Regions from separate parts of the Streptomyces sp. NPDC085866 genome, predicted to be linked through region 1. Evidence: riboswitches for the same ligand, from Rfam matches in the RefSeq annotation. Region 1 holds a riboswitch; the other holds the start of a gene.
What was found. A riboswitch is a leader RNA that binds a small molecule or an ion and turns the genes downstream of it on or off. The one in region 1 is predicted to bind cyclic di-AMP.

Region 2: linked by a shared signal. The riboswitch ahead of ACIF83_RS08835 (peptidoglycan DD-metalloendopeptidase family protein) and the one ahead of ACIF83_RS25835 (transglycosylase SLT domain-containing protein) in region 1 are both predicted to bind cyclic di-AMP.

The regions. Positions count from the first base shown of each region.
Region 1 covers NZ_JBITSQ010000010.1:129,510-136,462, reverse strand. Annotated here, with positions in the region: gene ACIF83_RS25845 (outer membrane lipoprotein carrier protein LolA) at 1-1,101, opposite strand, end outside; gene ACIF83_RS25840 (polyprenyl synthetase family protein) at 1,349-2,359, opposite strand; cyclic di-AMP (ydaO/yuaA leader) riboswitch at 2,859-3,074, shown strand; gene ACIF83_RS25835 (transglycosylase SLT domain-containing protein) at 3,078-3,566, shown strand; gene ACIF83_RS25830 (HAD family hydrolase) at 3,602-4,414, opposite strand; gene ACIF83_RS25825 (FAD-dependent oxidoreductase) at 4,569-5,771, opposite strand; gene ACIF83_RS25820 (ATP-grasp domain-containing protein) at 5,816-6,953, opposite strand, start outside.
Region 2 covers NZ_JBITSQ010000003.1:444,859-451,811, forward strand. Annotated here, with positions in the region: gene ACIF83_RS08820 (Glu/Leu/Phe/Val dehydrogenase dimerization domain-containing protein) at 1-683, shown strand, start outside; gene ACIF83_RS08825 (TetR/AcrR family transcriptional regulator) at 778-1,398, shown strand; gene ACIF83_RS08830 (SGNH/GDSL hydrolase family protein) at 1,473-2,258, opposite strand; gene ACIF83_RS08835 (peptidoglycan DD-metalloendopeptidase family protein) at 2,520-3,425, opposite strand; cyclic di-AMP (ydaO/yuaA leader) riboswitch at 3,430-3,592, opposite strand; gene ACIF83_RS08840 (alpha-galactosidase) at 3,896-5,980, opposite strand; gene ACIF83_RS08845 (tyrosine-protein phosphatase) at 6,152-6,949, shown strand.

The DNA.
Region 1 (6,953 bases):
GGTGGAGAAGACCGTGCCCTTGCCGAACTTCCCGGAGACATGGTCGCCGAGCGAGCCGAGGAAGCCGCCGAAGGCGCCGCCCTCGGAGCCGGACGGCATGCCGCCCTTGGCGCCGGTGTCGAAGGTGGCGACGGACGTCCAGCCCTTGCCCAGCACGTTGGCCCCCTTCAGGCCCTGGGCGAAGTCCTCACCGGACTTCGGGGCGTGCTCGGGTGCCTTGGACTCCTTCTTCTCCTCGGTGACCTTCGCGCCCTTGGGCGGGGTGAAGTCGAAGGTGGAGGGGGCCGGCTTGGCGAAGGAGACCTGGGTGAAGCCCGCGTCGAGCACGGCGGCGCCGCCGCTCTTCGGGGTGAGCGTGAACTTGAGCGGCATACCCGTCTTCGCGTCCACGGCGATGCTGATCGCGCCGACCGTGGTGCCGGACTGCTTGGGCTTGATCACCAGCTTGTAGGCATCGCGTCCGGCGACCTGCGCGGTGCCGTCGACGGTCACGGACGTGGTGTCGTCGACCGACTTCAGGGCCTCGTCGGCGAAGTCCTTGGGCGTGGCCGGCGGCTCGGCCCGGTGCCCCTTGCCGGAGTCGGCGGCGGTGCCGTGGAAGACCTCGTTGCTCTTGCTGTCGTAGCCCCAGACGTCCTTGCCTTCGTGGATGAGGCTGTACTCGGCACCGCTCTCCAGCAGCGACAGCTTCTGCCGGTCCGGGCCGTCGGTCGCCACACGCAGGGTGTGCGTCCCGGAGACCAGCTCGGTGAGCTTGGACTTCGGGTCGGCGGAGGAGCCGTCGCCGCCCCGGGCCGCCCCGGACGCCAGGCTGCTCTCCAGGCCGCCGAGGTTCGGCAGGCCGAGGTCGGTGCTGACCTTCACCGTGCCGGACAGCTGCTGCACGTCCGACTTGGCGATCTTCTCGATGAGCTGCTGCGCGGTGATCTTCGGCAGATCGGGGGAACCGGAGTCGGCGAGAGCCGGGACCAGCCCGATCGTGGCCGCCGCCACCCCCACCACCGCGACCGGGACCACGTACCGGGCGGCTTTGCGGCGCCCGTTGGGCAGGTCCTCGCCCTGCCCGGCGCCCATTGCCTCGTCGGATTCGTACGGTGCCATCTGTGCCTTACCTCCGTCGTCGGCGGCGGCTGTCCCCACACTGGTCCACCTGAGCCGCCATTCTCACCCGAATCGGTGAGGAGTGGTGATTTCCGTGGTTTCCATCTGACCAAATCGGCCGTGAGGAAGCGTCAGACCACGGAGCCAACTCCGTGTACGCCTGCGGTATGACACACGAGGGCGGTGCCTCCCCCGACCCGTAGGGGTCGTGCGGGAGACACCGCCGTCGAGCCAGGTGCGCGACGGGTCAGCCGGCCCGGTGCACCACCGCGTCGCACAGCTCGAGCAGCGCCGCCTTGGCGTCGCAGTCCGGCAGCGGGGCCAGCGCCGCCCGCGCCTCCTCCGCGTACCGGACGGTGTCCCGGCGGGCCTGCTCCAGCGCGGGGTGCGCGCGCAGCGCGGTCAGCGCCTCGGCGTGCCGGGCGTCGTCGCTGAGGTCGGAGTCCAGCAGCTCGCACAGCGCGATGTCCTCGGCCAGGCCGAGGCGGGCGGCCCGCTCGCGCAGCCGGAGCACGGGCAGCGTCGGGATGCCCTCACGCAGGTCGGTGCCCGGGGTCTTGCCGGACTCGTGCGAGTCGGAGGCGATGTCCAGGACGTCGTCCGCGAGCTGGAAGGCGACTCCGAGCCGTTCGCCGTACTGGGTGAGGACGTCGACGACCGTCTCGTCGGCGCCGGACATCATCGCGCCGAACCGGCACGACACGGCCACCAGGGAGCCCGTCTTGCCGCCGAGCACGTCCAGGTAGTGGTCGACCGGGTCACGGCCGTCCGAGGGGCCCGCGGTCTCCAGGATCTGCCCGGTGACCAGCCGCTCGAACGCGAGGGCCTGGACCCGGACCGCCTCGGGGCCGAGGTCGGCGAGGATCTGGGAGGCGCGGGCGAAGAGGAAGTCGCCGGTGAGGACCGCGACCGAGTTGCCCCAGCGGGTGTTGGCGCTGTCCACGCCGCGCCGCACGGACGCCTCGTCCATGACGTCGTCGTGGTACAGCGTGGCGAGGTGGGTCAGCTCCACGACGACGGCCGACGGCACGACGCCCGGCGCGTACGGATCGCCGAACTGCGCCGCGAGCATCACGAGCAGCGGCCTGAACCGCTTCCCACCGGCCCGTACGAGGTGCTGCGCGGCCTCCGTGATGAACGGGACCTCGCTCTTGGTGGCTTCGAGCAAGCCTTCCTCGACAGCCGCCAATCCGGCCTGGACATCGGCTTCCAGAGCCTGGTCCCGCACGCTCAGCCCGAACGGCCCGACGACGGTCACGAGGGGTCTCCTGTCTGCTGGTGTCTGCTGGCGATTACACGGTTTGTCGATAGGTCGTTGCCATCACTCAAGTCAGCGTATCCGGTCCTGTTTCGATCACCGATAGCGCCCACCGGTCCAGCCCGGGCGGTATCGGATCACGGCCGGTATGTTTTTGATCATCTGATAAGTGTGGGTACACAACGACTTAACAGGATCTCGCCCGATTTGTCGCGAACCGCGCGGCGGGCGAGGTACTCCTTTTGCGCCACACCCGGCGAATCTCCCGAATCCCCCATGTCTGATTTGATACTCTTTGCCATTTCGTGAATTGGGTCACGCGCGCCCATGAATCGGCCACTCGGCACCACCCCCGTTCTCCCCTTGCCGCATTGGCCAGTTGAGCGTTGGCAACCGCAAAGGATCAAGTGCCCCATTCGGAACAGATCAAGGTCAAATGCCTCTTTGGGTGAATCCAGTACTTGTTCCTGACATGTGCTGTCGCATAGCTTCCGGGCCAGTCAGACGAACGCCGAATCCTGCCGCGTCTGACACCACCCATCGACGAACTCATTCGTACGGCAGGAGCGGGGGACCCAGGTAAGCCGCCTGACCGGACGACGCACGTCGCGCCGGGACGGCTAGGGGTGAAGTCGTGCCTCCCCCCAGAGGAACGGCCGGGCACCTCCCCGCCCGAACCCGACAGCTCACCTCGCAGGCGACGGAGAGGAACGTCCCCATGCCTGTTGCCGCTCAGCCCCGCCGCACCCGCACCAACCGCCTCGTCCGCAAGTTCGCCGTCATCGGCACCGGCGCCGCCGTGCTCGCCCTTCCGCTCATCGGCGCGACCAGCGCCTCCGCCGCCACCCCCACGGCCGCCACGGCGTCCACCACGCTCGCCGGGTACCCGAACAACCTCGACGGCTGGATCCGTGAGTCGCTCGCGATCATGGCTCAGAAGGGCATCCCGGGGACGTACAACGGCATCTACCGCAACGTCATCCGCGAGTCGTCGGGCAACCCGGCGGCCATCAACCTCTGGGACTCCAACGCGGCCAAGGGCATCCCGTCCAAGGGCCTGCTCCAGGTCATCGACCCGACGTTCAACGCGTACCACGTGGCCGGAACGTCCTACGACATCTACGACCCGGTCGCGAACATCACGGCCGCCTGCAACTACGCGGCCGCGCGCTACGGGTCGATCGACAACGTCTTCGGCGCCTACTGACCGGCGCCCACGGCGGGCCACTACTGATATCCCGGTCAGTCGGTCGGGAACAGTCTTTCGAGGACGACGGCGATGCCGTCGTCCTCGTTCGACGTGGTGATCTCATCGGCGACGGCCTTGAGTTCGGGGTGGGCGTTGGCCATGGCGACACCCCGTCCGGCCCAGTCGAACATGGGGATGTCGTTGGGCATGTCGCCGAAGGCGAGCGCCCGGTCGGCGGCGATCCCCAGGTACTCGGCGGCCAGCGCCAGCCCCGTCGCCTTGGTGACCCCGCACGGCTGCAGTTCCACGGTCCCGGGCCCCGACATCGTGACCGTCGCCAGCGAGCCCACCGCCGAGCGAGCGATCGCCGCCAACTCGTCGTCGGACAGCGTGTGGTGGCGCAGCAGCACCTTGCTGATGGGCTCGCACCACAGGTCGTCGCGGCGGCCGACCTGCACGGCGGGCAGGGTCGGGTGCGGCATCAGATACCCGGGTTCGATCAGGGTGAGCCCTTCCACACCGTCCTGGTCGACGGCCGCGTAGACCTGCCCCACCTCGGCCTCGATCTTGCCGAGCGCGGTCTCGGCCAGTTCCCGGTCCAGCCGGACCGACCACAGCAGACGGTCGGCGCCGGCGTCGTAGACCTGCGCGCCCTGCCCGCACACCGCGAGCCCCGTGCTGCCGAGGCCCTCCAGGAGGGGCCGTACCCGAGGAGCCGGGCGGCCCGTCACCACCAGGTGCCGGGCGCCGGCCCGCGCCACCCGCTCGAGCGCGGCGCGCGACCGGTCGGAGACGGTGTCGTCGCCGCGCAGCAGCGTCCCGTCCAGGTCGGTGGCGATCAGTGAGTATGCGGGGGGTGCGGCCATGATCAGAGAATACGGATCGCACGCCCCGCCGACTCACCCTGAAGTTGCCGGACTTGTGTGCTCCTCGACTCCAATTGGCGCCTGCGGGCCACCTGATGGTGGTGGCGTCGACGTGATCGGACATGCCGGTGAGCGAGACGGCGTCCTGCACGGCTCAGCCGTGTGCCGCCGCCAGGTGCCCGGCCAGGCGCGGCGAGGCGAACTCCGTGCCGCAGACGAAGCGCATCACCGGGCCGTACGAGGACGCCGCCGGGAGGCCGGTGAAGTACAGGCCGGGGACGGAGGAGACGTACCCCGGTCCGAGCCTGGGCGTGCCCCGGCTCACCGCCAGCCGGGTGCGCAGCTCATGACCGAGGAAGTCCATCGCGGCGATGTTCACGCGGTAGCCGGTGGCCGCGATGACGTGGTCGGCCGAGAACCGCTCGGTGCGCTTGCCGTGGGTGCTGACGGTGAGGACCGGGCTGCCGTCCGGGGCCTCGGCGCCCACCACCCGCTCGACCTCCTGGACCTGCACCTTGCCCTCGAAGCGGTCACGCAGCCACCAGGCACCGAGCGGGCCGAGGACCCGGCGGACCAGGTAGTGGCGGGTGCGGGCGGGCAGGAAGCGGTACGGGTGGGGGTAGTGGCTGAGCGCCCACAGGGACCAGGCACGGCCGAAGGGCGACTCGGGGCGCAGCCTCGGCTGGCCCCAGGGCGGGGCGCCGAAGGCGACCCGGCCGCGGCCGCGCGAGACCACACGCACCTGGGCGCCGGCCTCGGCCGCGAGGGCGGCCGTCTCCAGCGCGGACTGGCCGGCGCCGACGACGATCAGCTCCTTGCCGGCGAAGCGGGTGAGGTCGTGGTGCTGGGAGCTGTGGGAGACCGGACCCGTGGGCGCCGGGCCGTCGGCCGCCGCCGGCGCCAGCTCCGCCGGGAGGTGGGCGAGCCCGGACAGGCCGGTGGCGACCACGACCGCGCGGGCGGTGAACATCTCCCCCGAGTCCAGCTTGAGTTCGAACCCGCCGCTCTTGTCGCGGTCCACGGAGACCACCCGGACCTGCTCCAGGTCGGGCAGCAGCTTCTCCTGGAACCACTCGCCGTAGGCGATGAAGGTCTCCACCGGGACGATGTCCTCGTCGGTCACCAGCCGGCGGACACCGGCCGCATCGCAGTAGTCGGCGAGGGTGTGGCCGGGCTGCGGGCAGTCGAGGTTGGAGGCGGCGGGGGTCGACTTGAGGAGCATGCCCTCGGGCATGTGGGCGCGCCAGCTGACCATGGGGTCGCCGAAGACGCGGACGGGGATGCCGCGCGCCCGCAGGTGGGCGGCGGTGGACAGGCCGTACGGCCCGGCCCCGATGACTGCAACCGGTCGAATCACGAAGTCCCTCCCCAGGACGCGGTGCGCCACCTTCGTGGCCTTGCCTACTTCGTGGTGGGAGTGGTGCTGCTGCCGCGGCGATTGGTGCGCCACAGCTGATACAGGTGCTTCGCGCCCGGGCGCACGAAGCGGGCGAGCATCGTGAGGAACGGCATCGGGTCGTCACCCGCGAGCCAGGCCAGCTCCGTCCCGCTCGCCTTCGCCGGCACGTGCGGCGTCGTGTAGCCGCTGCGGCGGTAGGCGAGGAGGGCGGGCAGGTCGATGTTCTCCACGACGAGACGGTGACCGGCGCGCTGTTCCCCCTCCGGTACGGCACGGCCGGTCAGATTCAGGTGCATCGCGCGTACGACGTCCACGCCCGACTCGTTCTCGAAGAGCCGGAACTGGGCGCCCATGCGCGGGTTGAAGTCGAGGAGCTTGTACTGTCCGTCGCGCCGGTCGAAGCGCAGGTCGAGGTCGATGATGCCGGTGAAGCCGATCTGTTTGACGAAGCGCGCGGCGAGGTCGGCGAGCTCCGGGTTGTCCACGACGTACGCGTTCGCCGTCATGCCCGCGTGCGGCGGCCAGGAGCGGACCTTGACGCCGGTGAAGAGCGCGAGCGGGTTGGAGTCGGCGTCGAAGCAGGCGTGCACGATCCAGTCCTCGGCCTCCTCCCTCGGCAGGTACTCCTGGAGGATCACGCCGGGCTGCTCGCCCCAGTCCCGGGCGAGGGCGAGCAGGCCCTCGCGGGTGGCGATCCTCGTGGTGCCGTTGACGGCGGGGTGGCTGCGCCGTACGAACGCCTCGCGGTTCTTGGCCACCACCGGGAAGCGGGCCGTGTCGGCGAAGGCGACGATCTCGTCGTACGACTCCGGGAACGCGGCCGACGGGCTCGCGATGCCGTGTTCCACGCACAGCTCGTGCAGGCCCTGCTTGCTGGCCAGCCGGCGCGGCAGCGCGGGGTCGACGCGTGGGAAGAGAAAAGGACCGGCCAGATCGTCCTGGTGCTCGGCGATCAGGACGGCGGCCTCCTCGTCCGTCGGAACCAGGACGGTCGGACGGCCGATCCGGCGGCCGATGCGCAGCAGGCCCTCGACCAGCCGGCCCGGGTCCTCGGCGCCGGTCGTCGGCCACACGAACGCCCGTTTGAGATAGCGAGACGCGGACGCGGGCGTGTAGGCGTCCTCGGTGATCGCATACATC
Region 2 (6,953 bases), on a different contig from region 1:
GCGGCTGCGGGGTCGCGGAGTCGGTGCTTGCCGCCCTGGACCGGGCGTCGGTGCCGTACCGGGGCACCCGGGTGGCCGTGCAGGGCCTGGGCACGATGGGCGGGGCCACGGCCCGCTTCCTCGCGCGCGCGGGCCTCACGGTGGTGGCCGTGGCCGACATCAAGGGGACCGTCGCCAACCCGGAGGGTCTCGACGTGGAGGCGCTACTGGTCGCGCGGGACGCCTACGGCACGCTCGACCGCTCGGTGCTGCGCCCCGGCGACCGCGAACTGCCCGGTGACGCGTGGCTGTCCGCGGACGCGGAGGTACTGGTGCCCGCGGCGGTGTCGTACGCGATCGGCACCGCCGAGCAGCAGCGGATCGCCGCCCGCTGGATCGTCGAGGCGGCCAACATGCCCGTCCTGCCCGAGGCGGAGAGTCTGCTGGCCGCGCGCGGGGTGACCGTGCTGCCGGACGTGGTGGTCAACTCCGCCACGAACGCCTGGTGGTGGTGGACCCTGTTCGGCGACATCGGCCCGGACGCCGACGAGGCGTTCGCGCACATCCGCCGCTCGATGCGCGCCCTGGTCGACCTGGTGCTCACGCGCGCGGAGGCCGACGGTACGACGCCGCGCGCCGCCGCCCACGCCCTGGTGACCGACCGCCTGCCGGTGATCGCGGAGCGCTTCGGGTGGTACCGCTGACACAGGCCCGGTCCCCTCGGCCCACGGCATGCGAAGTGGCCGAGGGAGCCAGGCCCTTTCCGTGCGGCCGTGAGCGACGGATTAGGGTGGCCGCGTGGCGAGAGTGCGGTTGAGTGTGGCCGAGCGGCGGGAGGAATTGCTGCGGGCTGCCATCGAGCAGATCGAGGCGCGGGGCGTGGCGGCGGTGAGGATCGCCGACGTGGCCTCAGCGCTCGGCGTGAGCAACGCGCTGGTGCTGTACCACTTCTCGACCAAGGAGAAGCTGGTCGCCGAGGCCTTCACCTACGCGGCCGCGGACGACCTCGCGCATCTGCGGGGGCTGCTGGACCGGCGTGCCTCCGCGCTGCGCCGGCTGCGGGCAGCCGTGCGCTGGTACGCGCCCACCGGCCAGGCCAAGGGCTGGCGGCTGTGGATCGAGGGCTGGGCGGTGGCGCTGCGCGAGCCCACCCTCCGACAGGTCACCCGCGATCTGGACCAGCAGTGGAAGGCGGCGATCACCGAGGTCATCGCGGAGGGCGTGGCGGCGGGCGAGTTCGAGTGCGCCGACCCGGCGGGAGCGGCACTGCGGCTCACCGCGCTCCTCGACGGTCTCGCGGTGCAGCTGACGTCGTACCCGGGCTCGGTGCCGCGGTCCCGGGCGCGGCAGTGGGCGGACGAGGCCCTGGCCCGGGAACTCGGGCTGAGCCGGGAGGCGTTGGCCGAGCGGGCGCGGTGAGCGTCCGGTCGGTGCGGTGGTACGGATGTGCCCCGCACCGCCGGGTTCGCGGCGCGGGGCACGGACGGCGGCCGTCACGCCACCGACGCGATCCGCATCTTGATGTCGTCCGGCGACAGGGTGCCCTTCGCCGTCACATGGTCCCCGGAGGACTCGCCGCGCAGCCGGCGGCCGATCCACGGGACGAGGTACTCGCGGGCCCAGTGGACGTCGTCGCGGCGGACCTCCAGGGTGCCCCTGGGCGGGAGCGGCGGCCAGGGCTGCTCCGGGTCGGCCGGGATCTGCAGGCCGAGGGCCTGGCCGGCGCGCAGCGCCACGCGCGTGTGTCCCTCGGGTGAGAGGTGGAGCCGGTCGTCGTCCCACGCCCTGCGGTCCTGGACGGACTTCAGGGACCACAGGTCGAGCACGGGGCACCCGTACCGGTCGGCGATGGCGCGGACGTGCCCGTTGTAGGTGGCGATCTTGCCGCGCAGATGCTTGAGCAGCGGGACGCCACGGGTGTCGAAGCCGGTCGTCACGAGCACGGTGCCCACGGCCTCGGTGAGCTGGGACACGGCCCGCTCGAAGCGCTCGGCCACCTCGTCCGGGTCGGTGCCGGGCCGGATGATGTCGTTGCCGCCCGCGCAGAAGGACACCAGGTCCGGGGCGAGTTCGACGGCCTTCGGGAGCTGGTCCGCCATGATCTGGTCGAGCAGCTTTCCGCGCACGGCCAGGTTGGTGTACGCGAAGTCGCCCTCGGGACGCCGGTCCGCGAGCAGTACCGCGAACCGGTCGGCCCAGCCCACGAACGCCCCGTCGGGGCCGGGGTCGCCCACGCCCTCGGTGAAGCTGTCCCCCACCGCCACGTACGACCCGATCACTGATCTGTTGTCATTCTTCGAATCGTCTGCCACGTCGGACCATGATTCACCTTCGGATGTGACCTACGCGACCGTAGGCAGGGGTTGACGAACGGTGAGATGAGACACCCTTAAATGATGTGCCAATCCAGGAATAACGCCACGGTCAGGCGCGTTGACGGTGCGCACACGCAGAAGGCCGGACCCCGGGATCGGGGTCCGGCCTTCTGCGGCCTGTCAGGGCAGGTGATTCTCGAGAACGCGTCCCACGGAGCGGGAGCCTCAGACGGCGACGCCGTGCGAGCGGAGGTAGCCGACCGGGTCGATGTCCGAGCCGTAGTTCGGCGTGGTGCGGATCTCGAAGTGCAGGTGCGGACCGGTCACGTTGCCGGTCGCGCCGGAGAGGCCGATCTGCTGGCCCGCGGTCACGGTCTGGCCGGCCGAGACGGAGAGCCGCGAGAGGTGACCGTACTGGGCGTAGTAGCCGTCGTTCAGCTTGATGACGACCTGGTTGCCGTAGGCGCCGCCCCACCCGGCGGAGACGACGGTGCCGGCGGCGACGGCCTTGAGCGAGGTACCGGTCGGCACGACGAAGTCGACGCCGGTGTGGTAGCCGCTGGACCACATGCTGCCGGCCACGTGGTAGCCGGTGCCGATGGTGGCGCCGGCGACCGGGAGGGTGTAGCCGGTGGAGGGCACGGAGGGGGCGGAGGGTGCGGAGGGTGCGGTGGCGGCACCGGAGGCCTGGCCGGACCGGGACGGGGATGCCGGCGCCGGGGCGGAGGGCTCGGTGTGCGTCCGGGCGGTCTTCGCGCCGAGCGACAGCTTCAGACCCGGGTGGATCAGCGAGGGGTCCTGGCCGACGGCCTGCCGGTTGTCGTCGTAGAGCCGCTGCCAGCCGCCGCTGACGTGCTGCGCGTCGGCGATCTTCGCAAGCCAGTCGCCGGACTGCACCGTGTAGGTGCGCACACCCGAATTCCGCTGCACGGCCGCCTTCTTCACGGCCGTCTTTTCCACGACCGGAAGGGACTGCACGGCCTTTCCGGAAACGGGTTGCGTGGTGGCGGCGTGCGCTCCGGTGGCCCCGAGGAGTGGCAGGGCCAGCGCGGCACCACCGGTTCCGGCGACGGCGATCGAGCGGCTGAAACGCGGGGTCTTGGGGCGGCGGTGCTTACCCTTCGCGGGCATGGCGCATTCCTCTCCGGCGCCTGCGAGGTGAGCTGACGGGTTCGGGCTGGAGCTGCCCGGCCGCGCGGTGCGCGGCTGCACCCCAGCCTGTCCCGGAGACCGGGACAGGCAGTCGTACCTGGCGGGTCCCCCGCTCCTGCCGAACACGGGTGAAGTGTGTGGGGACTCCGGGCGGCGGCAGGATTCGGCGTTCCGTCCGGATTGGTGGCGAACGTAAGCGAGCAAGACGCAACCGGACAAGCAGCCGGTTCCCGGCGTGGATGTTCCAAGTGATCGAATTCGGGAATTCCCGGTCACTCTGCGTGAATTCCCGAATCCTTCCCCTTTTCAATTTCCTTCGCCTTTATGGGGATTACGTGGACATGACGCGCGACGCACGGTCACGAATATGACGCTCCTCACGCACCGACTCCCCACGCCCCCTTGCCCCAGAGCGAGTTGGAACGAAGGCGCCAATTCGGGCAGATGGCTCAGATGCGGCGCAGTCGGAGAACCGTCGCATCCAGGTCACCCTTCAGCCCGGCGCGCAGCCCGTGGTGCAGCAGGACGGCCCCTCGATGCTCTTCGCCCGTTTCGAGGCATTTGTACGATGCCGTCGGGTCGAGTCCGCGCAGCCGCAGCGCCGGCACCGGCTCGCCGTAGTGCTGCGCCTGGAGGCAGGCGAGGACCACGGTCTCGTCCCCGAGGACGTACTGGACAGCACTCAGACCGCCCGTCGGGGGCCGCAGCCGGTACTGGTCGCCGCGCTGGACGACCGGTCGGATCTCCTTGTAGAGGTCCACCCAGCGACGGGCTTCGGCCAGCTCCTCCCCGGTCCACTCGGTGAGGTCGCCGCCGACGCCGAGGACCCCGGCCATCGAGCTGACGAAACGGAACCGCAGCGAGCTCTCCCGCCCGTTGAGCTGGGTGTTCGGGCTGTCGGTGACCCATGCGGCCATGACCCGCGCCGGATGGATTTGGCTGAAGCCGTGCTGGATGGCGAGCCGGTCGAGCGGGTCGGTGTTGTCGGAGGTCCACACCTGGTCGGTGCGGCTCATCACGCCGAGGTCGATCCGCCCGCCGCCGCCCGAGCAGGACTCGAACGCGACCGAGGGATGGGCGGCTCGCAGCCGGTCCAGCAGGGCGTACAGAGCGCGGACATGGTCCACCCACAGGCGCTGCGGGTACGGCTCCCCGGGCCAGCCGGCGTCGGTGAAGCAGCGATTGAAGTCCCACTTCACGTAGTCGACCGGGGCGCTCGACAGGAGGGCGTCCAGCTGCTCCCAGAGATACTCCTGGACGTCCTCGCGGGCGAGGTTGAGAACGAGCTGGTTGCGCAGTTCCGTCCGCTTGCGTCCCGGCTGGTACTGCACCCAGTCGGGGTGAGCACGGTAGAGGTCGCTGTCGGGGTTGACCATCTCGGGCTCGACCCAGATGCCGAACTGCATGCCGAGGTCGTGCACCTGGTCGGCGAGGGGCTTGAGGCCGTGCGGGAAGCGGTCGGGGTCGGGCGTCCAGTCGCCGAGGCCGGCCCGGTCACTGGTGCGGGCACCGAACCAGCCGTCGTCCACGACGAACAGCTCGACGCCGATCTCGGCGGCCCGCCGGGCGAGGGCGGCCTGCTGCTCCTCGGAGATGTCGAAGTTGGTCGCCTCCCAGGAGTTGAACAGCACCGGCCGGTCCTGCTCCGCGCCCGGGACGACGTACGCCCGCTGGTAGGCGTGCCAGGTGCGGCTGGCCCCGCCGAAGCCGCCGTCGCTCCACAGGCCGGCGAAGACGGGGGTGGTGTACGACTCGCCTGGCTGGAGCAGCAGCAGGCCCGAGTCGTCGTATCCGGCGCCACCGGTGACCTGCACGCGTGCGTCCGGGAGTTGGGCGACGGCGATCCGCCAGGAGCCGGACCAGCCGAGCGCGCAGCCGTAGACCTCGCCGCGTTCCTCGGTCGCGTCGGTGTCCAGCGCGACCCAGGGCAGGTGCTGGTGGCCGGTGTGGCCGCGGCGGCTGCCGATGGTCTTCTCGCCGTAGGTGAGGGGGGCGGTGGTCAGCAGCGACTCGGCGGCCCAGCGGCCGTGCAGCTGGGACAGCCGCCAGCCCTCGCGGTCGGGCAGGGTCCAGGCGGCGGCGTCTGCGCGCAGCAGTTCCACGCGCGCGTGCGAGCCGTTCTCCACGGTCACCCAGCGCTCCACGACGTCCCCGCGCATCCGGTAGTGCAGGGTGACGGCCAGCCCGTCGTCGTCGAAGCGCAGCCGCAGCCCGTCACCGTCGTTGCCGCCCTCGGTGTCGAACGACACGAAGCGCCACTCGGTGCCGCGCCGCTCCTCGGTGCGCACGGACAGGGCCGGACGGACGAAGCGGGGGCCGCCCTCGACGGGGTACTCCTCGCGGCCGTCGAGCGGGGACTCGAAGGGCCAGTAGGCGGGCAGCGGGCTCACCGCCAGGGCCTCGGCGTCGGCGATCGCGATCCGTGGCCCCCAGTGCAGGTGCAGCAGTTCGTCCGCATCGGTGAGATGCAGCGCATAGCTGCTGCCGGGGCCCGACAGGAGCCATGTACGACCGTCTTCGGCGATGTCCACCATCGAGACCTCACAGGTGCCAACAGATCCGCTCAAGTGCGAACATCATTAGGCCCCGCAGCCCCTGGTGGCAACGCCTGTGGACAACTCATTGCCCGAGGAAATCGATGTCGTATCGTCGACGGAGTGCCCGTCGACGAGCCGCGCCGGCGGGGCCGACCGGGAGGAGCCCCCGTGACGCAGCAGGTCCCCTCGACCGAGCCCGAGCTGGCCGGAGTGCGCAATTTCCGCGATGTGGGCGGACTGCCGACCGTGGACGGACGGCGGGTGCGCCCCGGAGCGCTGTTCCGCAGCGGCCATCTCGCGCACGCCACCGAAGAGGACGCGGCCTTCCTAGCGTCCCTGGGCCTGCACACGATCTTCGACTTCCGCAACGCCGCCGACCAGAAGCTGGAGGGTCCGGACGTCGAGCTGCCCGGCGTGCGGAACGTGAACCTGCCGCTGAGCGACCCGGCGGACGGTGCCGAGTTCTGGCAGATGGTCCGCGACGGCGGCATCGAGCAGCTGCGCGGCATCCTCGCGGACGGCAAGGCGGCGGCCCGGATGGTCGCCTCGTACCGGACGATCGTCAAGGAGCGCACCGCCGAGCACTCCCGGGTGCTGCACGCCATCGCCGAGGACAGCGTGCCCGCGCTGATGCACTGCGCTGCGGGCAAGGACCGCGCGGGCATCTCCATAGCCGTCACACTCCTGGCCGTGGGCGTGGAGCGCGATGCCGTCATCGCCGACTACCTGGAGTCCAACGCCAAGCACCGGCGCTACAAGGTCCGTCGCAACGGCAGCGCGGACACCGCGTACACGCCCGAGGTGATGGAGCTGCTCAGCCCGCTCTTCGACGCCCGCGCCGAGTATCTCCAGGCGGCCTTCGCGAGCATCGAGGAGACGTGGGGCGGCACCGACGCCTACTTCGCGCAGGGTCTGGGGCTCACCCCCGAGACCCGGGAGCGGCTGCGGGAGCGCCTGCTGGACTGACGGC